4 regions of the Salinivibrio sp. MA440 genome follow, and region 3 is predicted to be linked to each of the others. Evidence: predicted binding sites of a transcription regulator. Region 3 holds the regulator's gene; each other region holds the start of a gene.

Region 1 (6,166 bases), on a different contig from region 3:
AGCCCTTGTGAGTGTGCGCAGGCACTGAACCGCCTTCATCGATATGAAGAAAACTGGCTCGCGTTGCCCCTTCGTCGAGATTAAGTCGCGCACGTTGAACTTTACCAAAGGATGCCCAATTTGAATCGCCGAATCGTTGCAGCGCCCGGGGTAAGGCATATGTTTTTTCACCGACAGTAATTTGTGTTGCGCGCGCTTCAGGTTGTTCCGCGCCAGATTGCGTCAGCGCATCGGCATCGTTGGCAGCCGCTTGTTCAAAAATGGCGGATAGCATTTCATCTTCAGCATTGTGATCCCACTCATTTACCATCAACGCTTCGTCGCCGACTGTTTCTTGATCAAACGCCACTGATGCAAGCTTTTCTTCTGCAGTGGCCACGTAAGCTTGGCACTCCTGGCAAAGTTCAACATGAGCAGACAACGCAATCGCCATCGAAGTCGGCAATTTGCCAGCAGCAAAAGCATCCAGTAAATCGGTCGATGGGTGATACTTAATCATTGTTTTACCTCCAGGTGATTGCGAAGCTTTTCTAGACCTAAACGCAATCGGGACTTGACGGTGCCCAATGGCACATTTAATTGTTCTGACAACTCTTGATGAGTCAATTGCTTGAGATAAACCCCTCTAACCACCTGCTGCTGGACCGCGGGTAACTCGTCAATAAAACTGAGAAGCTCTTGGTCCATCATGTACTGAGCACCGGAATCTGTTTCGTTGTCCTGTTGCCCTGACTCGAGAATGGGCCAGATATCATCGCTAAAATTGTCTTCGCGATTCGATTGCACCTTGCGGAGCATATCGAAGCTTAAGTTACGCATGATAGTGAATACCCATGTCGTCGCCGCGCCTTTGTCAGAATTATACAAGTGGGCTTTGCGCCATACCACTAGCATGGTTTCTTGTACTAATTCCATTGCTTGGCCGTCAGCTCTTAAATGTTTTGAACCATAAGCGCGTATCTTAGGGCCAAAAAATCGGAACAAACGTTCGAACGCTATGCGGTCGCGGTCTTCTGCAACTTTTGCTAATAATTCAGACAACTCTTCCTTCGTCACGTCAGTCATGTTGGCACGCGTGTCCCGTCTGGAAATGGTGGTCTCAGTATACATGGTTTGTGGCGCAGTCATAGTTGAGTCCTATCTGTCGTAGCCGTCCATCTCGCTTCCAATACGAGGCTTAAAACAATTGGATCACTCGACTTCTTGCTCGAGCAGCTGACTGATAAATTGCTTCGCCTCTTCTGCCGATTCTTGCGCGATAAACCATTGTTTTTGCGCGTTAGAAAGCGGCAAAATTTCTAACCAGCGTTGGCAACTCCAGGTTAAGTCTTCGAAATACGGCGCCTCATACTGCTCAGCATGATCCGGGTGGGCAGCGAAGACATTTTTAAGTCCTGCGGCAATACGCATTTTTTCTTCATTTTCTTCTTGGTCAATAAACTCGTCATGTGGCCAGTCATTCAGTGCCTGTATCTCGCCTACCCAGAGCTTGTCGGCTTCTTGCTCTGTCGATTGAATTTTTACCCGTTGACGACCTGCAATGGTAATGCCTAATAAACCATCGGGTAGTGTTTCAAAATCGACAATGTCCACCAGTGTGCCATATCGATATAAACGTTTACCTTGCATCATCGCCAGCACGAATCCCTGTTGATTCGCCGAGCATTCACGGACCAAGCGCAAATAGCGAGGTTCAAAAATGCGCAGCTTAGCTCTGCCCCCGGGTAGTAAGAACAAGGGTAGAGGAAACAGCTTCGTCATATCTACGCCTCCTTATTGATTCAACATGCCTGCCACTACGCGACTAGGGTTGGATACGATCAAGACAGAGACTGCATTACCACAATCAGGTTGACATCATTATAAGCTGTGGCATTCTGGACGTCTAAACATCTATTTTTCTAAGGGAATCAGAATGACGTTAAAGCGACCAGGATTTTGGATTGCGTCAGTGTTACTGGCGTTGGTTATCAGCGGCTGTTCAGATCAGCCAGAAACGATAAAGATTGGTGCGACTGTCGGTCCCCATGCGCAAGTCGTAGAAGCGGTTGCGAAACAGGCTAAAACCGAAGGAATTCATGTCGAAGTGGTGGAATTTTCGGATTACATCTCTCCGAATGCCGGTCTGGCAGATGGCAGTCTTGATTTAAATAGTTACCAACATCAGCCGTTTCTCGATAACTTTAATCAAAACCATGATAGTGAATTGGTCTCGATTGGGCGTTCCATCCTTATGCGGATGGGGATTTACTCAGACAAAGTACAGCGCGTGGACGATTTACCCCAAGGCGCACAAATTGCGATCCCTAACGATCCGACCAACGCCGGGCGCGCCTTGCTATTACTGCAAGACGCAGGGCTGATCACCTTGGCCGATAACGTTGGCTTTCAAGCGACGCTACAAGATGTTACCGCTAACCCCAAGCAGCTCGATTTTGTCGAAGTAGAAGCGGCACAATTGCCTCGTAGCCTACAAGATGTCGATGCTGCTGCAATTACCATGAACTATGTGATGTCATCAGGGCTTAATCCAAGTGATCAAGGTATTTTCTTAGAATCGAAAGACGCACCGCTCGCGGTGATGGTCGTGGCAGCGCGGGCAGAGGATAAAGATAATCCGACCTATCAGCGTTTGTTGGCGCTATTTCAATCAGAGGCAACACGTGCGTTTCTACAAAAAACCTTTGATGGCACGATCGAACCGGCTTTCTAGTTTTTAAAACCGGCCAGCGATAGCTGGCCATTGATATACATTCTCAATCATTGTTTACCATTCAGGGAGTTATTGCGTTAACATGCCTCTCAGCTTGTGGTTTTAGCATTCGCTAGAGTCACAGTTTCCTCGCTCGCCTAACACACAGAACGCATAGGAATTGAGATGCAATCGGCTACTCGTCCATTTAATTGGTCGCCCGTATTGCTGGCATGCTTAACGGTCAGTATCGGGCAATTCAGCATGGGATTGGTTTTTCCATCATTACCTTGGATCGCTCGTGACTTCAATCTCAGCATGGACGATGTCCAACTGCTTATTTCCGCTTACCTGCTCGGGTTTGGCCCGTCACAATTTATCTATGGCCCCATTTCGGATGCACTCGGACGCCGTCGCGTGCTATTAGCCGGTGTCTTGCTTTCACTGGTTGGGTTAACCGTGATGGTGAGCTTTAGCGCCAGTTTTACCGGGTTGGTGATTGGCCGTTGTATTCAGGGGATGGGCACGGGGTGTTGTGCCGTCCTCTCGCGAGCCTTTACCCGTGACTCGTATTCGGGGGATCAGCTTCCTCAAGCCATGTCATACCTGATCATGGTCGCCTCATTTACGCCCATTGTGGCTCCTGTGATTGGTGGCTTTGTTAACCATAACTTAGGCTGGTTGGCGATCTTTATTTTATTGATGGTTTATACCAGCTTGGTGTGGTGCGTGCTCTTTTTCTTATTTAAAGAGAGTATGCATACGCGATCGCCATTACCTAAGATAAAAGTGATCCTTGGTCGTTATGGCGCACTGTTAAAAACGCCCTACTTTCTTTATTTCGCCAGTATCAGCTGGTTGAACTTCACCTTGGTGATCACCACGGTGTCACTGATGCCATTTTTGATGCAAGAGCGCATCGGTATGACATCGGATCAATATGCCTTGTGGGCGCTCATTCCTACTTGCGGGTTACTGCTGGGCAGCACGCTGGTGTCGCGCATTCGGCCGCGTTTGGGTACTAAGCGTATGCTGCTAATGGCACCGGTGATGCAGCTCATCTCAGCGATATGGCTATGGTTTACCCCCATGGATCCCTTGCTGCTGATGATAGGGCAGTTTTTTATGGTGTTTGGCAACGGGATTGCGCTGCCGTGCTCCCAGTCGCAGGTGATGCAGCCTTACTCTAACCAAGCCGGCACCGTCGCTGCGCTCTCCGGTGGTGGGCAGATGATCATTTCTGCGTTGATGAGTATGGCGCTATTGAGCTTGGGGGTTAGCGAAGCCTGGCACCTTGGTGTGGTGGTTGGCGTCTTTGCGCTGCTCTCCGTTCATAATATCTTCCGTGGCTTCGCAGCACCGAAAGTCAACGTCGCCAATGGCACCATCTGACGGAATACAGAATACAGAAAGAGCCGATGCAAGCGCGATCTGCTCTCTTCTGTACTCCGCAAGCGAAGCGCTCTGTATTCAAAAATCCTGAATATCGCGTAGGTCGGCATAAGCGCCAGCACGATGCCAATCATTATCACGATGTGTGCCGCGCGCCCGTTGCACGGCGCCATCGGACATCGGGGTTAAATTTGGCATCGAACGTGACTAGCACCCGTTGGCAACTTGCACATACCCAGCACTATGCCAAGAGCTTGTGTCACCGACGCCAATGGCACCATCGGCGTTAAAGTACGCGTAGGTCGGAAAAGCGCCAGTGCGATGTGACCCTCGTGACTCGATGTAAGTGGCGCGCCTCCGACATCGGGGTTAAATTTGGCACCGATCGTGACTGACGCCCTATCTACTCTCCAAAAAACTGCGTAATTGCGGTGATCATCCCTTGGGTGAGTTGGTGAAGTTGGTCGTCGCGGATGCAATAGGGTGGCATCACATACACCAGTTTACCGAACGGGCGAACCCAAATGCCTTGGGCGGTCATTAAGGGCTGGATATCAGCCAGATTTACCGGGTCGGTCAGCTCTATCACGCCAATTGCGCCAAGCACACGCACGTCCGCCACACATTCCAATGCGCGAGCAGGCGCCAAGCCAGTTTTCAGCTGCTGCTCGATATGCGCGACCGTTTGCGGCCAGTCACTTTCTAGCAAGGTATCAATGCTGGCGCAGGCCACGGCACAGGCGAGTGGATTACCCATAAAGGTAGGACCGTGCATAAAACAGCCTGCATCACCGCCACAGACAGTATCGGCCACATGGCGGGTGGTGAGCGTGGCGGCCAAGGTCATGTAGCCGCCGGTCAGTGCTTTACCGACGCAGAGTATATCTGGGCTGATCCCCGCATGGTCGCAGGCAAATAGTTTCCCTGTTCGGCCAAATCCGGTGGCAATTTCATCCACAATCAGCAGCACATCAAATTCGTCGCACAAGGCGCGCACTTGACGCAGGTATTCGGGATGATAAAAGCGCATACCACCTGCGCCTTGCACGATGGGCTCTAAGATCACCGCGGCCAGTTGACCGTGATGGGTGGCGAGTGCGTCGCGCATAGGCTGCATGTCGTTAGGGTCCCACTCACCGTCAAAGCGGCTTTGTGGGGAGGGCACAAAATGATGCTGAGGCAGAAACCCTTTGTAGAGTTTGTGCATCGAATTATCAGGATCCGTCACCGACATGGCGGCGAACGTGTCGCCATGATAGCCATGACGCAAGGTCAAAAACTGTGCGCGCGACTCACCGCGCCCCTGCCAATATTGCATCGCCATTTTAAGTGCCACTTCTACTGACACAGAGCCAGAATCGGCCAAAAAGACTTGCGTGAGCGGGGCAGGTGAATGTGCGACTAAGCGCTCACAAAGCGAGACCGCGGGCTGGTGGGTAAGACCGCCAAACATCACATGCGACATTTTATCAATTTGCTGATGCGCCGCAGCGTTTAAAGCAGGGTGGTTGTAGCCGTGAATGGCTGCCCACCATGATGACATGCCATCAATCAGAACAGTGCCATCCTCAAGGTGTAGCTCGGCGCCGCTTGCGTGTGAGACGGGCAAGCAAGGCAAAGGGTCGAGCGTTGAGGTGTAGGGATGCCAGATATGCTCACGGTCAAAATGGGTGTTAATGCTCATAAATAAATCAGATGTAAACCAGTGTGATCTTGTTGTGTTGACAGGTTAACGTCTGTGGGTAGACTAGCCAAGCATTAAAACGACAACAACGGGGAAAACCGCGTGGAAATAAGACACAACTGGACCGCACAGGACGTGCAAGCATTGTTCGATAAACCCTTTATGGATTTGCTGTTTGACGCGCAGCAAGTGCATCGTGAATATCATCCTGCCAATCAAGTGCAAGTCAGCACGCTGTTATCGATCAAAACCGGCGCGTGTCCAGAAGACTGCAAGTATTGTCCGCAAAGTGCGCGGTATCGCACCGATGTTGAAAAAGAACGCCTGATGGAAGTCGAACAGGTGCTAGAAGCGGCACACAAAGCCAAAGCCTCGGGTGCGACGCGTTTTTGCATGGG
Region 2 (6,166 bases), on a different contig from region 3:
TGATCGGTAACGAGATGAATCACACACCGGGCGCGACAGCGCCGGTATTTAGTGCGCTTGCTCAATATAAACTGCGCATGATTTGCTATGGTGCCAGCAATCACAATGTCTGTGTGGTGGTCGACGATCACGACGCGACCCATGTCGTACAGCGGTTACACGCTGACTTATTTGAGTAAAAAAAGGCCAGCACATGTGATGTGCTGGTCTTTTTTCATTAGGCGTTTAAGTTTGGCCCGAGCCATTTTTCCGCGTCTTTGCTGCTCCACTCTTTGCGCGCCGCATAACTGTCACGTTGATCATCTTGAATCTTAGCCACCGCAAAATAGCGTGATTCAGGATGTGAGAAGTACCACCCCGACACAGATGCGCCTGGCCACATGGCATAGCTTTCGGTGAGTGTCATGCCCGTATGCGCTTCTACCGAGAGCAACTGCCAAATTTTTCCTTTCTCGCTGTGCTCAGGGCAGGCAGCATAACCCGGAGCCGGCCGGATCCCTTGGTATTGCTCCCGGATCAAGGCGTCGTTATCGAGCGTCTCATTGGGCGCATAGCCCCACAATGAGATCCGAATTTGCTGGTGCAGGTATTCTGCAAAGGCTTCTGCTAATCGATCGGCGACCGCTTGGATCATGATCGCGTTGTAATCATCCCCTACAACTTTATAACTTTCCGCCAAGGCATACTCGCCAATGCCGCCTGTCACCGCAAACGCACCAATCCAATCAGGCTGACCACTGGTTTTCGGCGCGATAAAGTCCGACAAGCAATAATTGGCGCCGCGTGGCTTTTTGGTTTGCTGACGTAAATGGTTCAGTACCGTGCCCACCGTTTGCCGTGATGTGTCAGTATACACCTCGATATCGTCCTCTAGGCTGTTGGCAGGAAAGACACCACACACCCCTTTTGCGGCGATCAATCCTTCGTGCTCAAACCGGTCGAGCCAAGCATTAGCATCTTCATACAAACGGCGTGCTTCTTCACCCACCAGCTCGTGGTCTAAAATCGCTGGGAATTTGCCGCTCAGGGACCAGGTCATAAAGAAAGGGGTCCAATCGATATACTGACGTAATGTCGCTATCGAGACATCATCGTAAACATGGACGCCCGGCCTCGCCGGCTGGGGCGGCGTGTAATGGGCCCAATCGGTTTGCCATTTGTTTGCCCTTGCCGCGTCCAGGGTGACAGGCGGAGTGCGGGGTGTCTTGCGTTGGTGCTGCTCTCGTACTGACACATACTCTTTTTGTAAGCGCGCGACAAAGTCCGGATATTGAGCCGGCGATAATAGCGATGCACAAACGCCAACGGCACGTGACGCATTCGACACATACACCACAGGAGCCTGGTAATGCTGCTCTATTTTCACCGCGGTATGCGCTTTGGATGTGGTCGCCCCCCCAATCAATAGCGGAATATCAAACCCTTGCCTTTCCATTTCTTTGGCGACATTCACCATTTCATCCAACGACGGCGTGATAAGGCCTGACAAACCAATAATGTCGACTTGCTCCTCGCGCGCCACTGACAGGATTTTATCGGTCGGCACCATCACACCGAGATCAATAATCTCGAAGTTATTGCATTGCAGCACCACGCCGACAATGTTTTTGCCAATGTCATGCACGTCGCCTTTTACCGTGGCAAGTAAGATCTTGCCATTGGTCTGCCCTTGTTGCTTTTCAGCGTTGATGTAAGGTTCAAGATAGGCCACGGCTTGTTTCATCACCCGCGCCGACTTCACCACTTGCGGCAGGAACATCTTACCTTCACCAAATAAGTCTCCCACCACATTCATGCCCGCCATTAGTGGGCCTTCTATCACTTCCAACGGTTTACTCGCCGCCGCTCGAGCTAGCTCAGTATCTTCAACAATAAATTCGGTAATGCCTTTGACCAGTGCATGTTCAAGCCGTTTATCCACTGGCCAACTGCGCCACTCCGCGGTTTCTGCCACTTCGTTTTCACCGCGGTCGCGGTAGCTGTCCGCCAACGCCAGTAAACGTTCCGTGGCGCCATCGTCTTTGTTAAGCACCACATCTTCCACCGCCACACGCAGCGATTCAGGCAAATCATCATAAATGGCTAACTGGCCAGCATTGACGATGCCCATGTCCATACCGTTTTTAATGCAATGGTAGAGAAACACCGCATGGATCGCCTCACGCACTGGGTTGTTTCCGCGAAACGAAAAAGACACGTTAGACACGCCACCTGAAATCATGGCATGCGGCAGGGTTTGTTTGATATCTGCGACCGCGTTGATGAAGTCGACCGCGTAGTTATTATGCTCATCAATGCCGGTGGCCACCGCGAAGATATTAGGATCAAAGATAATGTCTTCCGGTGGAAAGCCGACTTGGTCAACTAGCAGGTGATACGCGCGCGTGCAAATCTCGACTTTACGTTCACGTGTATCAGCCTGGCCTTGCTCATCAAACGCCATCACAATCACAGCGGCACCGTATCGACGGACTAAGTAGGCTTGTTGAATAAACGCGGCTTCCCCCTCTTTAAGAGAAATTGAGTTCACAATCCCTTTACCTTGGATACACTTCAGTCCGGCTTCAATGATCTCCCACTTTGAGGAGTCAATCATCACAGGTACCCGAGCAATATCGGGCTCAGCCGCACACAGATTGAGAAAACGTACCATGGCTTGCTGTGCATCCAACATGCCCTCATCCATATTGATATCGATGATTTGCGCCCCGTTTTCCACTTGCTGTAACGCCACCTCAAGCGCTTCGTCGTATTGTTCTTCGACGATTAAACGCTTAAAACGCGCCGACCCAGTGACGTTGGTGCGCTCCCCCACGTTCACGAACAGGCTTTCAGCATTAATAGTCAGCGGTTCTAGCCCTGATAGTCGACATGCCACAGACTGAGAGGGGCGCGCACGGGGGGCATGTTTCGCCACCACTTCGCTGATCGCTTGAATATGCTCGGGCGTGGTACCACAGCACCCACCCACCAAGTTAATAAAGCCAGAAGCGGCCCATTCGTCGATATGTTTTGCCATGTCTTCAGGCGAGAGATCGTATTCGCCAAACGCATTGGGTAAACCGGCATTGGGATGAACCGAAACAAATCCTTCGCAGATCTCACTGAGCTCTTTGACGTACTGACGCAATTCGGCTGGCCCCAGCGCACAGTTCAAACCAAAAGAAAGCGGTTCGACGTGGCGTAAAGAGTGATAAAACGCCGCGGTGGTTTGCCCAGAGAGCGTACGACCAGACGCATCGGTGATGGTGCCAGAGATCATAATGGGTAAGCGCGCACCTCGGGCATCAAAGACTTTTTCAACAGCAAAGGCACAGGCTTTCGCGTTCAAGGTATCAAAGATGGTTTCCAACATGATGAGATCAACACCACCATCCATCAACGCCGCAGTGGACTCCGCATACCCCTCAACCAATTGATCAAAGGTGACATTACGAAAGCCAGGATCGTTCACATCTGGAGAGATAGAGCAAGTGCGATTCGTGGGTCCGAGAACTCCAGCAACAAAGCGTGGTTTTTCTGGGGTTTTCGCCGTCCAGTGGTCAGCCACGTCGCGAGCAAGACGCGCAGCAGCTAAATTTATCTCCGCACTGATGGCCTGCATGTCGTAATCGGCCATGGCTATCTGGGTCGCGTTGAACGTATTGGTTTCTATGATGTCCGCGCCCGCGGCCAGATAGTCGCTGTGTAACGCTGCTATTTTTTCAGGCTGCGTCAGTACCAAAAGGTCATTGTTACCTTTCACATCACAATGCCAGTCTTTAAAGCGTGCGCCGCGGTAATCGGCTTCGCCGAGTCCTAAGCCTTGGATCATGGTGCCCATACCGCCATCGATCACCAAAATACACTTAGAGAGACGCTGTGTTAATCGATCCATTCTTACCCCGTGATATCACCATCCTGATTGCGATAGTTTTATCCTACCACAGCCATTTTGGAAATCTAGACGTCTATAAATATCGATTAATTTTGATCTATTTCAATTCAGCTGTTCGTTTTGAGCGCAATTTCTATTAATATTTTGTAACTCTTTCATTCCTCGTCGTACTAGGAAGCTGCATGTCTACCTACGCAATCCTCAGTTTCATGGCTGCTGCTGCCATCTTTATCGCCTTTATTAATAGTAAAATCAGCCGAGTACAAACGACTATCGCGATCACTGCAAGCTCTCTACTCCTTTCTCTTTTGATCGTGATCGCCGGTCAATACCAAGCCATTCCGTTAAAGGCGATGGCAGAGCAAATATTGACCGATATCCACTTTGATGCCTTTTTACTCAAAGGCGTACTCGGTTTCCTTTTATTTGCGGGCGGTATTGGTGTCAAGCTTCCCCATTTCTCTGATCAAAAATGGGAAATCACCACCCTCGTCCTCGGCGGCCTGTTGGTCTCTGTCTCGCTGGTTGGTGCGGGTATTTGGGGCGTCTTCCAACTGATCGGCATTCCTTTTGATTTTATCTATTGTTTATTGTTTGGGGCGCTGATTTCTCCAACCGATCCTATCGCGGTGTTGGCCATTGTTAAGCGGCTACAGGCACCTAGGCGGATCACCACCCAAATCGAGGGAGAGTCACTGTTTAACGACGGGGTCGGGATTGTTATTTTCGTGACGCTTTTTACCTTGGCGTTTGGCGACAGCGAGCCGACACTCGGTGGTACGATCGCATTGTTCTTACAAGAAGCTATCGGTGGGATTTTATACGGTCTGATATTGGGTTACCTGTTTCACCGTTTGATCTGCGCGACCAATGACCATTCCATGGAACTGCTACTGACATTGGCTATTCCTAGCGCGGGGTATGTGCTCGCCGATATGTTGCATGTTTCCGGGCCACTGGCGATGGTAGTATCTGGCATTATGATCGGTAACTGGACTCGCTTTATTGGCTTCTCCAAAGAGAGTGAGGATCATCTTGACCATTTTTGGGAATTGGTCGATGAGTTTTTGAATAGTTTACTGTTCTTGTTGATCGGGGTCAGCCTATTACAGATTAGCTTCCATAAGGAAGACTGGATCATTATGGCCGCAGTTGTACCCGTTGTGCTGTTCGCCCGTTATCTCAGTGTGAAAGCCTGCTATTTCGGCTTCAATCGATTTCGTCAATACAACCCTTGGGCCGTTCGTATTTTGAGTTGGGGAGGCCTAAGAGGTGGCTTAGCCCTTGCCATGGCCATGGCAGTGCCGGCTGGTGTGATGGTCGTCCCTGAGAAGAATATCGACGTCCGTGAACTGATTTTAATCATGACTTATGCGGTGGTGGTTTTCTCTATTCTCGTACAAGGATCGACCATGACAGGAATGGTTGATAAAGCCAATGCCGCTCAAGAGAAAATCGATAATCCCCGTGTATAAACACTCTTTCTCAACAAGGCGCCAATTAGGCGCCTTGTTGCTATTCGTCGAGCGTAAAGTTAGATTGTGAAAATTCAGCCAGATTAAACGGCGTCAGCTGATAGACACAATAGTTCAACCAATTGGCAAAGAGTAAGTGCCCATGACTCCGCCAACTCACATAGGGGGGTTGAGACGGATCATCATCAGGATAATAGTTAATCGGGACGACAGGCTCCATCCCTTCTTCAAGATCGCGATGGTATTCATGATGCAGCGTATGTGAGTCATATTCGGGGTGACCTGTCACAAACACATTACGTTTATCCTTGGTCGCCGCCAAGTAAGTGCCCGCTTGTGCTGAGGTGGCGAGAATATCGAGATCCGTGTGTTCGTCCAGAAAGCTTGGCGAAAAGTCAGCGTACCGCGAGTGAGGGGCGAGAAAGCTATCATCAAACCCCCGCAATAAAGGATGCGTAGCCAGTGCTTCATTTACCTGGTGCTGATAGACGCCAGATAACTTCTCTTTGCGCGTTTTTTTGGGTAAATCGTAAAGAAGCTTTAAACCCGCTTGAGCCGCCCAGCAAACGTAAAGGGTAGACGTAACATGCTGATGCGCCCAATTCATCACATCTTGCAAATGCTCCCAGTAAATCACATCTTCAAACTGCACCAAGCCCAATGGTGCCCCGGTGACGATAAGACCATCAAAGTTGCGTTCACGCACGGCTTCAAACTGGCGATAGAAGGTGTCTAAGTGTTCCGTTGGCGTGTTTTTACTGGGTCGGTTATCAATACGTAAAAGCTCGACATCAACCTGTAAAGGGCTATTAGA
Region 3 (6,166 bases):
TTTTCGGCCACGGTTTTTAGCACCGGTGCGCCGATGTCTTGTTCGATCAAGTCGGCATGGGTGGCAGGGCCGTGTGTGAGCAACTGCAACACCCGAGCTTGTTTAGGGGCACGGCTCAGGCCCGAGAGGGGTTGGTTTTGTCCTGACTCGGTAATTTGCCACCATTTTTGCTGTTGTAATGCCGCAGGGCGTCCTTTTCGAAGCAGGGTTGGCATCACAGCGCCCATCGCATCCCCTAGCGGATGATGATAAAAGCGGCTTGCCCAGTGGAGTAAATGATAGACGCCGGGCGTCCAAACCGGTTGGGTATCCAATACGGCATCGAGCACCTTGAGTTGGCTCGCGTCCACACTGGCGGTTGCGGATAAGCCGGTGACAATGCCAACCTTGTGCTGGCGGCCAAAGGGCACTTTTACCCGCCCACCGATGATGGGGTGTTGATTCTCACCGATTCGGTAATCAAAAGTTTTCGCTAACGGGACCGGTAGGGCCACCTGAGCAAACTGTTCCATCACAACATCTTATTGACCAGAAGGGGGCTCAGTGTAACGGTTCGCCTTCGGTTGGCAAAGCCTTGTTGTACGGTGACGCGGCGTGGTGATTGCACAAAAAAGTTGCGAAACCGAGGGGGCTTGATTAGAATTGCGCGCCTTAGAAAATATTTGTTAACGACGTGTGGTGCCCGGCTTAGGATCGGGAGAGCGACACGGCCTTTAAAATGAGGTTATCCCTATGAAAGCTGGTATCCATCCAGAGTACAAAGCCGTCACAGCAAAATGCTCTTGCGGTAACGAATTTGCGTTCAGCACAACCCTAGGTAAAAACATCAACCTAGACGTGTGTGACAAATGTCACCCATTCTACACCGGTAAGCAGCGTATCCTTGATGCTGGTGGCCGTGTTGATCGCTTTAAGAAACGTTTCGGTGCCCTTAGCAGCAAAAAATAAGCAGCTATTGACCGAATATAGAGAAGGGACGCATCAGCGTCCCTTTTTTTGATCGCATCGTCCTAGTATTCGGACAACAGGTCCGAGCATCATCGCGAATACGGCGTTAGTACTGGTGGACGTTTCCCCGCTGCGTTACCATCTTTACCCTTATACAAACCTTTCCTGTGTGGTTTGTAGAGTGTCTGGCTAATATCGGTCATCCTTCCCTGCCGGTATTGGTTACCCCTTCACGATAATAACTAGGAAAACGACATGTCGGACGATAAACGCCAGCAAGCGCTGGATTATCATGCATACCCTACACCCGGAAAAATCTCTGTCGAACTCAGTAAGCCTGCTGATTCAGCGGCGGATCTTGCTCTCGCCTACAGCCCAGGCGTTGCTGAACCTGTGCGTGAAATAGCCCAAGATGCGGATGCCGTATATCGCTATACCGGTAAAGGCAATATGGTTGCGGTGATCTCAAACGGCACCGCGATTTTGGGGTTAGGGAATTTAGGGCCGATGGCGTCAAAGCCTGTCATGGAAGGCAAAGCGTTATTGTTCAAGCGTTTTGCCGGCTTGGACTCGATCGACATTGAAGTTAAACACCGCACCATCGATGAGTTTGTTGATACCGTAGCCAATATTGCTGACACCTTTGGCGGTATCAACCTTGAAGATATCAAAGCCCCAGATTGTTTTGAGATCGAAAAGCAGCTGATTGAACGCTGTGAAGTGCCTGTCTTCCATGATGATCAACATGGTACCGCGATTGTCACTGCTGCGGGGATGCTTAACGCGCTCGAGTTGCAAGGCAAAGATATTGGTGAAGCCACCATCGTGTGTCTCGGTGCGGGTGCCGCTGCGGTGGCCTGTATGGAGCTATTGATTAAATGTGGCGCCCAGCGCGAAAAGATTTACATGCTGGATCGCAAAGGGGTGATTCACACCCGTCGTGAAGACATTAACAAGTATAAGCAGCTGTTTGCCAATAACACGGATAAGCGTACCCTCGAAGATGTGATTGAAGGTGCGGATCTCTTTGTTGGCGTATCAGGCCCGGATTTGCTCTCGCCTGAGGCATTAAAACTGATGGCGGATAAGCCTGTCGTGTTTGCCTGCTCAAACCCAGATCCTGAAATTAACCCAGAGGTTGCGCACCAAGTCCGGGATGATCTGATCATTGGAACGGGGCGTTCGGATTACCCGAATCAGGTGAATAACGTCTTGTGTTTCCCGTTTATTTTCCGGGGAGCATTAGATGTGCGTGCCAGTGAGATTAATGATGCGATGAAGTTGGCCGCCGTTGAAGCGATTCGTGGTTTGGCGAAAGAGCCTGTACCACAATCGGTCTTAGATGCCGCGGGCTTGTCTTCACTCAGTTTTGGCCCGGATTACATCATTCCCAAGCCGATGGATGCCCGTTTACTGCCCAAGGTAGCACGTGCCGTGGCGCTTGCGGCCGTCGAAACCGGCGTAGCCCGTATTGAGATGCCAGACAACTATATGTTGTAAAGAAAACATGCTGTAAAGAAAACATGTTGTAATTAGAAAACAGTGTCTTACCATAAAAAAACCGCCGATGGCGGTTTTTTTGTTTAGTATTCACTGTCGTCAAACTCAATACCCAACTCTTCCATGATCCGACGTGCCTCGGCAGGAATGCTATCGGGTTTATCCTTACGGATGTCGTCATCGGTTGGCAGAGGCTGCCCGGTATAGGCATGTAAAAATGCCTCACACAATAGCTCACTGTTGGTCGCATGACGCAGGTTATGAACCTGACGGCGAGTGCGCTCATCAGTAAGAATTTTTAATACTTTAAGTGGGATAGAGACGGTGATCTTCTTTACCTGCTCTTTCTTTTTACCATGTTCGGCATACGGATTAATGTAATCGCCGTTCCACTGCGCCATGTCTCACCTATCTTGATTATGGAATACCCAGAATGATGCTGCGGAGATTTTAGCTATATTAACCGCCACATGCAAAGGTGTTTAGACGTCTAGAAGTGTTGACGTCCCAAAAGCGCAGAGGTAAAGTAGTATGATGACGACTGGATCACGTAAACCGTGCCAGCGCAACAAGAGCAAGGATGAACCATGACAGGTAAAAAAACCGACACCATTGCCGTTCGAACAGGAATTGGCACTGACACGCAACATCATGCGGTTGTGCCGCCTTTGTATTTATCAACCAACTATCGTTTTCCTGCTTTTGGCGACGTTCCCACTTATGATTATGCCCGTGGGGGCAATCCAACTCGAGCTCAGTTAGAGCAAGCGTTAACGGAACTGGAGGGCGGAGCCGGTGCCGTGGTGACCAACTGTGGGATGGCAGCCATTAACTTGGTGTTGTCTTTACTGGATGCAGGGGATCATATTGTTGCACCGCACGACTGTTATGGTGGTACCTATCGCTTGTTAGAGTCACGCGCCAAGCAAGGGATTTGGCAGGTCAGTTTTGTCGATCAATCTGATCACCAGGCGTTAACCGCTGCGCTGGTAAAACAGCCGAAACTGGTGTTAGTTGAAACACCCTCTAATCCGCTATTGCGTGTGGTCGATATTGCTAAAATCTGCCAACAGGCCCACCAAGTGGGGGCATGGGTGGTGGTCGATAACACCTTTTTATCGCCAGCACTCCAACAGCCGTTTTCACTGGGTGCGGACATCATCGTGCATTCCACTACTAAATTTATTAATGGTCACTCTGATATTGTCGGTGGCGCTGTAGTGGCGAAGACGCCTGAATTGGCTGCAACATTAGCGTGGTGGGGCAACTGCTTGGGCGCAACAGGCAACGCCTTTGACAGTTATATGACATTGCGAGGGTTGCGTACTTTGGGCGCTCGGGTTAAACAACATCAACAAAATACGCAAGCGGTATTAGCCTATTTGCAAACAGTCCCTGCGGTGCGGCAACTCTATTATCCCGGTTTGGCGACACATCCAGGCCATGACATTGCCGCCCGTCAGCAGTTTGGATTTGGTAGTATGCTCAGCCTCGAGCTGGACACGGACTCCGCTGGGATCGCACGTTTTATTGAAGGCTTATCCTTATTTGCGCTTGCCGAGTCGCTGGGCGGGGTAGAAAGTCTGGTCACGCATCCAGGATCAATGACCCATCGTGCGATGAGTGATGACGCGCAAGCCGAGGCTGGCATTACCCCAACGTTGCTGCGTTTTTCTATTGGACTAGAAGACGCAGAAGACTTAGTGGCCGATTTGGCGCATGCCTTCGCCCATTTAGCTAACCAGTAAAACCGATTGCTATAGGTGTTGCTGTCATAGCACGCCGCTTTATTGATATTTATTGAGACCAAGAGAGACCTCGCCATGCACGCGCAACCGATGGACACCGCCCCCGAATCACAACGCCAATTGCATAAATTTGGTGGCAGCAGTTTAGCGAGCCCAGATTGTTATCGCCGTGTGGTCGATGTGCTGACGGGGCATGCAAAGGCGCACGACTTAATTGTGGTCTCTGCGGCGGGGAAAACGACCAATCAGCTCATTGCTTGGCTCGCTCAACTGGGCAAAGATGGCCGGTTGGCGCATGAGACCTTGCAAGGCGTCCGTGCCTTTCAGCAAGACTTGATTGAAAATCTGATCAACGGTGATCACAAACAACAGTTGGTTGATGCCTTATCTGCTGACATCGCGACGATCGCGTCGCTCGGGGAGACAGCGCTGAGCGACAGCGTACAAGCCGATGTGCAAGGGTTCGGAGAGGTTTGGTCGGCGCGTTTATTAGCCGCGCTGCTTAATCAGCAGTGTCGTCAGGCGGTGATGTTGGACTCGCGCCACTGTTTACGCGCGGAACGTGCGGCTCAACCCGAGGTCGATCGCGGCGCATCATGGCCACTATTACGGCAGCAACTTTCTCAGCACACGCAATCTCACGTCGTGATTACGGGATTTATGGCGCAAAATCAAGCTGGGGAAACCGTGCTTTTGGGGCGTAATGGGTCAGATTATTCGGCCACGGTACTCGGTGCGTTAGCGGGGGTCCGCCGCGTGACTATATGGAGTGATGTTGCCGGTGTATACAGTGCGGATCCACGCCACGTCGAGAATGCTTGCTTGTTACCCTTAATCCGATTGGATGAAGCAGGCGAATTGGCACGCTTGGCGGCGCCCGTGCTTCATAGCCGTACTTTACAGCCAGTGGCGCAAAGTGCGACCGATCTGACCTTACGTTGTACCCAGGCCCCCGATAGTGGCTCGACCCATATAGAGCGTGTACTGGCTACCGGACGCGGGGCAAAAATCATTACATCTTTGGATGATGTGTGCCTATTGCAGTTTGATGTCGCCCGCGGGCAAGATTTTCAGGCAATTAAACAAGAGTTGAGCCGCATCCTCTCTCAGCTGAAAGTGCAACCACTGGCGACGGATTATCAAGATGATCAGTATCGTATCTTGCTGGCCTTTACGGCGGAGGTCGTGGCCTCGGTCATGGCCCAGATCCAGGATGCCGGGCCATCCGCGGAGTTGAAGCTGCGCGAAGGGTTTAACATGGTTGCTGCCGTCGGAGCCGGCGTGGTCAATAATCCCGTGCACTGTCATGGTTTTTATCAGCAGCTGAAGTCACAGCCTGTAGAGTTTATCAGTGAATCTGCATCTGGACTGAGCATGGTGGCGATTTTGCGTCAAGTGCATACGCCTGCCCTTGTGGCCAGCTTGCATGATGCGCTGTTCCAAGCCCAACGTCGCATTGGCTTGGTGTTGGTAGGAAAAGGAAACATTGGCGCGCGTTGGCTCAGCTTGTTTGCCGAGCAAAAATCGCACCTCGAAAAGCGTCATGGCAAGGAGGTGTCGCTGATTTCTGTGGTAGATAGTCGTAATCAATGGTTAGATTTTGCTGGCATCGATCCAATGCAGATCAGGGATGACTTTGATGACAATGGCACGCCATACTTTGATGATGAATGGTTAACACGCTTATTGAATCATCCTTATGATGATGTGGTGATTTTGGATGTCACTGCCAATACCTCACTGGCAGCTCTCTATCCGCGTCTCGCCGAGCATGGTTTTCATTTAATCTCCGCCAACAAAGAAGCCGGCGCGGCACCGGCCGAACAATACCATGCGATTCAACATGCGTTTGCGAAAACGGGGCGCCATTGGTTATATAACGCCACGGTAGGCGCTGGGCTGCCGATTAACTATGCGGTTCAAGACTTACGTGAAAGCGGTGATCATATCCTCGCACTCTCAGGGATCTT
Region 4 (6,166 bases), on a different contig from region 3:
TCGATTGCAATCGAAACCTTGGTCACCCAGGGACAGGTGATGGCACATGTTGATAAACATGCAACGGTCGCAGAGGTGCGCGCTGTCGCCGTGTCGTCAGGGCATCTGCGTATTTTGGTGTTTGGCAACAAAGGGCTTAAGCCGTTAGTGGTTCACGTCCGGGATACGCTACTCGAACCGGCAGACCGACTCGCACGCGATGTCGCTCGCAATGCCTATGTTTTGGATGCCAACACCCCCATCTACGAAGCGCTAGCGCGCATGCGTGAAGCCAGCGTTCAGCTTGCGGTGGTGAGTAAAGAGGGGGAAATGATTGGCGTGGTGACGCTTGCGGATATTTTAAAACGCGTGCTTCCCGTCACCGCTGCAAGTTAAAAGACAGTGCGCCATGATTAAAAAAAACGCCACAAGTGATTGTGGCGTTTTTATTGCTTTCGTTTCTATTGCTATCGTTTTTATTGCGAACGATGGTGACGAGATTTGATGCCTCCACCGGGGCGCTGATGTTTTTCGAGCGGTTGACTTACCAGCCTTTCACCACCGCGCCGTCAAAGATTTCCATCGCCGCGTTGTAAACCGCGTCAGTTTGGTAAGCTTTAACAAACGTCTTGACGTTTTCTGCGTCTACGTTGTCTTTGCGGGCTACAATCAGGTTTACGTAGGGTGAGTCCTTCCCTTCAACAAACAGGCCGTCTTTGCTTGGGGTTAGGCCGATGCCAGCGGCAAAGGTATTGTTGATGATGGCAATATCCACGTCTTCCAGTGAGCGAGGCAGTTGTGGGCCTTCCAGTTCAATAATTTCAATGTTTTTCGGGTTTTCAACGATATCGAGCTTGGTAGCGCTGATGCCAGCACCTTCTTTGAGTTTTAGGATGCCTTGCTGCTCAAGCAGTAGTAATGAACGGCCGAGGCTAGCAGGGTTATTCGGCACGGCAATTTGCCCGTCTTCTGGGAGATCGGCCACGCTATCTAGCTTGTAAGAATAGGCCGCAATCGGGTACACAAAGGTGTTGCCAGCAATCGCAAACTCGTAGCCGCGATCTTTGATTTGCGCATCTAAGTAAGGTTTGTGCTGAAAGGCATTCACATCAACCGATCCATCGTCGAGTGCCGCGTTGGGCGACACATAATCGGTAAAGGTGATCAGCTCAACGTCGAGGCCTAACTTCTTGGCTTCTTTTACTGCGTGCTCGGCCACTTGTGCTTCTTCGCCTGCCATCACGCCCACGGTGATGCTGTTGGCATCGCTAGCGGCTTGCTCTTTTTCTCCGCACCCGGTGAGTAGGAGTGTGGAGGCGAGGCCTAAGGTGGTTAAAAGTGTTTTAATGGTGGTCTTCATTGTCTGTCTCCCTTGATAAGATTGTCCGTCGTTTACGGTAAGTGTTGTGTTTTATTATCGGTGATCGGTTCGGCGTACCAAGTAATCGCCTAAAGATTGTATGGCTTGTACCAGCACGACTAGCATGACAACGGTGATCAGCATAACCGTGGTATCAAAGCGCTGGTAGCCGTAGCGGATACCGACATCGCCTAGGCCGCCACCGCCCACGGCTCCAGCCATAGCAGAGTAGCTGACAAGGGTGACCAAGGTAATGGTTGCGCCATTAATAATGCCAGGTAGCGCTTCGGGCACGAGTACTTTATAGATAATTTGCAATGGGGTAGCGCCCATGGCTTTGGCTGCTTCTTCTAGTCCCGGTGGCAGCTCTAAAAGCGCCGCTTCGACCAGACGTGCAACGAAAGGGATCGCGCCCACTGTCAGCGGGACAATTGCTGCCGCTGTTCCAATCGAGGTGCCGACGAGCAGGCGGGTAAAGGGAATAATCGCAACCAACAAGATAATAAAGGGGATCGAGCGACCAATATTCACCACCGCGCCGAGCGCTTGGTTAAACTTGGGTTGCGCTAGCAGCCCCCCTTTTTTGGTGACGTGTAGCATCACACCTAATGGGATCCCAATGGCAAAGCCTATCAGGCCGGAGGCAAAGACCATATACAGAGTTTGACCTGTGGCTTCGGCAAGCAAGTTAAGCAGGGCGTTGTTTTCGTTGACCCAATTTATAAGTTGATCAATCAACATAGCCAAGTACCTCCGTGTTGACATGGTGCTGGTTGAGATAGTGGATGGCGTCTTCGACCGCTTTTTTCGGGCCCATAATCTCTGCCAGTAGTAAGCCGAATTTGACGCCGCCAGCGTAGTCGATATCAGAGCTTAAAATGCTGATGTCGATATCAAACAGCCTTGATATTTGACTGATCAATGGATCATCCACGGTAGCGCCGGTAAATTCTAGGCGCACCAAGGGGTAGCTGCCGTCAAAGTAGGTTTCTTTTAAGCGTTGGGCATAGTCATAAGGCACCGATAAATCCAAGGTTGAGCGGATAAATTGTTTCGCTAAGTCGGATTTCGGATGGGCAAAAATGTCGCCCACTGGGCCAGATTCGACCAATTCACCGTCACCAATAATGGCAACGTCGTGACAAATGCGCTTCACCACGTCCATTTCGTGGGTGATCAATAAAATGGTCAGGTTGAGCTTTTCATTAATGGTTTGTAGCAGTGACAAAATCGATTGTGTCGTAGCAGGATCCAGTGCGCTAGTGGCTTCATCACACAATAATACGTCTGGGCTTGGCGCCAGTGCGCGGGCAATCGCGACACGTTGTTTTTGTCCGCCACTGAGGCTAGCCGGATAGACATGACGCTTATCGGCTAAACCAACTAAATCGAGTAACTCGGTGACTCGGGTTTCGATCGCGTCACTGCTCGCGCCGCTCAGTTCAAGCGGTAGAGCGATGTTGTCGAAGACCGATCGCGATGACAGTAGGTTAAAGTGTTGGAAAATCATCCCGATTTGACGGCGAGCTTGGGTCAGATCGCGATTGGATAACGCGGTGAGGTTAACGCCTCCTACCTTTACCGTGCCGCTGGTTGGGCGCTCGAGCAGGTTAACCATTCGGATCAGCGTACTTTTGCCGGCACCAGAGGCACCGATCACACCAAATACTTTTCCTTTCGGGATAAATAAGTTGATGTCGTTAAGGGCATGAATTCGGCGCTCCCCGAGTTCGAATACCTTGTTGAGTTTGGATATCTCAATCATCACATGTCCTTGGCGATAAATTTGATCACAGCCGACTGACTCAGCGGTCTATCCCGCGCTCTTGCTGTCGTTCTGGTTATTGATGCTATGAGTTAGGTAAAATGAAGTCAATGGATATTTTTACTTCTGGACGTCTAAATGGCAATAAGGCTAATCAGTTGGTTATAAATAAAACAGTCAACGAGATCTCAAGCGTGCTTGATCTCATCGACTAAAGCGTGTTCACTAATAGCCTTTCTAACCCTTTGTTCTGATTAAGTGATATGCCAACTGCCTTGATTGATACCACGATGTTGACGCTATTTATTCCCACCTTCTTTTTTGTGTCAATCACACCGGGAATGTGTATGACACTATCCATGACCCTGGGGATGACTATCGGAGTTAAGCGTAGCCTACATATGATGTGGGGCGAGCTCATTGGCGTCGGCCTTGTGGCGATTGCGTCAGTGGTAGGGGTGGCGGCCGTGATGCTGAACTATCCTAGCGTGTTTCAAGTGTTTAAGTATGTGGGGGGCGCGTATCTGGCGTATCTCGGCGTACAAATGTGGCGATCGCGTGGCAAAATGGCAATCCCAAAGGAAGAGACGTCGGCGCCGAATGATATCTCTGCGTTATCGTTGGCGGCACAAGGTTTTGTCACTGCGATAGCCAACCCGAAAGGCTGGGCCTTTATGATCTCACTGTTGCCGCCGTTTATTAACCCTGCGATCTCATTGCCCAGCCAGCTGAGCGTGCTGGTGTTGATCATTCTTTGCACGGAATTCAGTTGTTTAATGTTGTATGCCAGCGGTGGGCGCACCTTACGTCAGTTTTTGCAGCAAAAGGGTAATGTGCAATTGCTGAACCGAATCGCCGGCACCTTGATGATCGGCGTCGGCTTTTGGCTGGCGTTGGGGTAATTAACGGCCGTGATGGTGTGTAATCACTCTGCAAAATAGTGCTTTGGCGGTCGCTAAAATCGCATCCGGGAAGTCATAGTCAGGGTTGTGCAGCTGTGGGTGGTGCTCGCCGCTGCCAATGCCAAATAATGCGCCGGGCCAGCGGGCAAGAAATTCGGCGACATCTTCTGACCAACGCATGGGCTCCTTAAGCCAGTGAACCTCTAACCCCAGCGATTGCGCCGCGTTGACCACGACTTGGTTATGCGCTGTGCTGTTTTCGGCGGCAATAAACGGCTCGTGCCAACTTAGATCCACGGTTAATTTTGCTCGGTCGGCGATAGCGTTTACGTGATCGACTAACCGGGTTTGCATGGCATGAAACGTGGCGTTGTCGTCGCTGCGTAGGGTCGCCATTACGGTGGCCTCGCCGGGCGCAACGCCAAACGCGGGGTCGCCAAGTTGGGCGTGAACTAGCGTCACTAAGCTGAACGTGGAAGGATAAGCGTCAGGAAGCTGTGTGAGCATACGCATCACGTCACTCATGGCGTTTGCCGGACTGACCCCGCGCTCTGGGTAAGCGGCATGGGAGGTTTTGCCGTACAACCGAATCGCAACGCCGGTTGAGGCGCAGGCAAAGGTACTTGGGCGCACCACTATCTGATGTTGGGCAAAGCCTGGCAGATTATGAAAGGCATAGACATTGTCGATGTGGCGGGTTGCTAAAAGCGGATTGGCACACAGACGTGCCGCGCCTTCGCCGGTTTCTTCAGCCGGCTGAAAAGCGAGAATGACAGTCCCCTGTTTAGGGGGTGTTTGGCATAGCTGAGCAGCGACGGCAAGCAAGGCGGCAGCATGGCCATCGTGACCGCAGGCATGCATGATGCCATCGTGACAGGATGCATAATCAAGTTGGGTGTGTTCGTGAATGGGTAACGCATCAAAATCGGCGCGTAACAAGGTGGTTGGCCCTGGCTCGCGACCTGCAATGTCTACCACAATACCATGACCGCCCACGCCGGTATGGGGGGTGAGACCAAAGTCGCGTAGTTGGGCGGCAATGGTGCGCGCACTTTGCGCTTCGTGATTAGACAATTCAGGGTATTGGTGCAGGGCATGCCTAAACGCTAAGGGATCAAAATCAATCGCCATCATCGACTCCAAAACAAGGATGGAAAGGCTATGCTAGATCGCTTTGGGGCGTCACGTTGTGAAGTTAAACGCAAAAAAAAGCCAGCAACATGTGCTGGCTTTTGCTCTTTCTGGGCTGAGCGTGGGTTACGCTTGGCCGTTGTCTTCGGCTTGCTTAGCCTGAATCGCTGTCAGTGCCACGGTATAGACAATATCGTCAACCAAGGCGCCACGTGACAGATCGTTCACTGGCTTACGCATGCCTTGTAGCATTGGACCGATAGAGACCAACTCGGCAGAACGCTGTACTGCTTTGTACGTGGTGTTACCTGTGTTCAAGTCTGGGAAGACGAACACGGTGGCTTTACCGGCAACAGGCGAATCTGGCGCTTTTGATTTCGCGACATTTTCCATGATAGCGGCGTCGTACTGCAGTGGGCCATCGATGATCAGATCAGGACGCTTCTCTTGGGCAAGACGGGTGGCTTCGCGGACTTTATCCACGTCTGCCCCTTTGCCTGAGCTACCGGTCGAGTAAGAGATCATCGCTACGCGAGGTTCAATACCGAATGCCGCGGCAGAATCGGCAGATTGGATCGCGATTTCAGCCAGTTGTTCAGCATTTGGATCCGGGTTAATCGCACAGTCACCGTATACCAGCACTTGCTCAGGCAGCAGCATAAAGAATACTGATGAGACCAAAGAAGCGTTCGGTGCGGTTTTGATGATTTGCAGCGGTGGACGGATAGTGTTAGCGGTGGTGTGAACCGCGCCAGATACCAGGCCATCCACTTCGTTCGCTTCTAGCATCATGGTACCCAGTACCACGGTATCTTCGAGGTGTTCTTGGGCAATGACCTCGGTAATACCTTTGCTCTTACGCAGCTCGACCAAGCGTGCCACGTATTTATCGCGTGCTTTTACCGGGTCGATAATTTCTACGCCAGCGCCCAAGGTGACACCTTGCTGATCGGCAACGCGTTTGATTTCTTCTGGGTTACCCAAAAGCACACACTCGGCAATTTTACGCTCAGCACAGATAGCGGCGGC

The links. The regulator MetJ, encoded in region 3, represses methionine synthesis genes. The targets are predictions, from matches to a motif close to TTAGACNTNTANANGTCTAA.
Region 1: a site for MetJ is predicted at 1,870-1,889, ahead of BZG80_RS12510 (MetQ/NlpA family ABC transporter substrate-binding protein). Genes of this name have one in related genera too.
Region 2: a site for MetJ is predicted at 3,935-3,954, ahead of metH (methionine synthase). Genes of this name have one in related genera too.
Region 4: a site for MetJ is predicted at 3,223-3,242, ahead of metN (methionine ABC transporter ATP-binding protein MetN). Genes of this name have one in related genera too.

The regions. Positions count from the first base shown of each region.
Region 1 is NZ_MUFI01000042.1:17,982-24,147, reverse strand. Features, by position in the region: gene BZG80_RS12525 (ChrR family anti-sigma-E factor) at 1-499, opposite strand, end outside; gene BZG80_RS12520 (sigma-70 family RNA polymerase sigma factor) at 496-1,065, opposite strand; gene BZG80_RS12515 (LON peptidase substrate-binding domain-containing protein) at 1,192-1,761, opposite strand; gene BZG80_RS12510 (MetQ/NlpA family ABC transporter substrate-binding protein) at 1,916-2,713, shown strand; gene BZG80_RS12505 (multidrug effflux MFS transporter) at 2,879-4,084, shown strand; gene bioA (adenosylmethionine--8-amino-7-oxononanoate transaminase) at 4,488-5,762, opposite strand; gene bioB (biotin synthase BioB) at 5,871-6,166, shown strand, end outside.
Region 2 is NZ_MUFI01000055.1:1,263-7,428, reverse strand. Features, by position in the region: partial or broken gene lysC (lysine-sensitive aspartokinase 3) at 1-179, shown strand, start outside; gene metH (methionine synthase) at 218-3,877, opposite strand; gene BZG80_RS14035 (cation:proton antiporter) at 4,060-5,352, shown strand; gene metA (homoserine O-acetyltransferase MetA) at 5,393-6,166, opposite strand, start outside.
Region 3 is NZ_MUFI01000012.1:58,141-64,306, forward strand. Features, by position in the region: gene priA (primosomal protein N') at 1-512, opposite strand, end outside; gene rpmE (50S ribosomal protein L31) at 733-948, shown strand; gene BZG80_RS05835 (malic enzyme-like NAD(P)-binding protein) at 1,204-2,448, shown strand; gene metJ (met regulon transcriptional regulator MetJ) at 2,532-2,849, opposite strand; gene metB (cystathionine gamma-synthase) at 3,036-4,196, shown strand; gene BZG80_RS05850 (bifunctional aspartate kinase/homoserine dehydrogenase II) at 4,272-6,166, shown strand, end outside.
Region 4 is NZ_MUFI01000037.1:10,521-16,686, forward strand. Features, by position in the region: gene BZG80_RS11680 (CNNM domain-containing protein) at 1-375, shown strand, start outside; gene metQ (methionine ABC transporter substrate-binding lipoprotein MetQ) at 524-1,339, opposite strand; gene BZG80_RS11690 (methionine ABC transporter permease) at 1,394-2,080, opposite strand; gene metN (methionine ABC transporter ATP-binding protein MetN) at 2,070-3,104, opposite strand; gene BZG80_RS11700 (LysE family translocator) at 3,368-4,006, shown strand; gene BZG80_RS11705 (amidohydrolase) at 4,007-5,137, opposite strand; gene pta (phosphate acetyltransferase) at 5,264-6,166, opposite strand, start outside.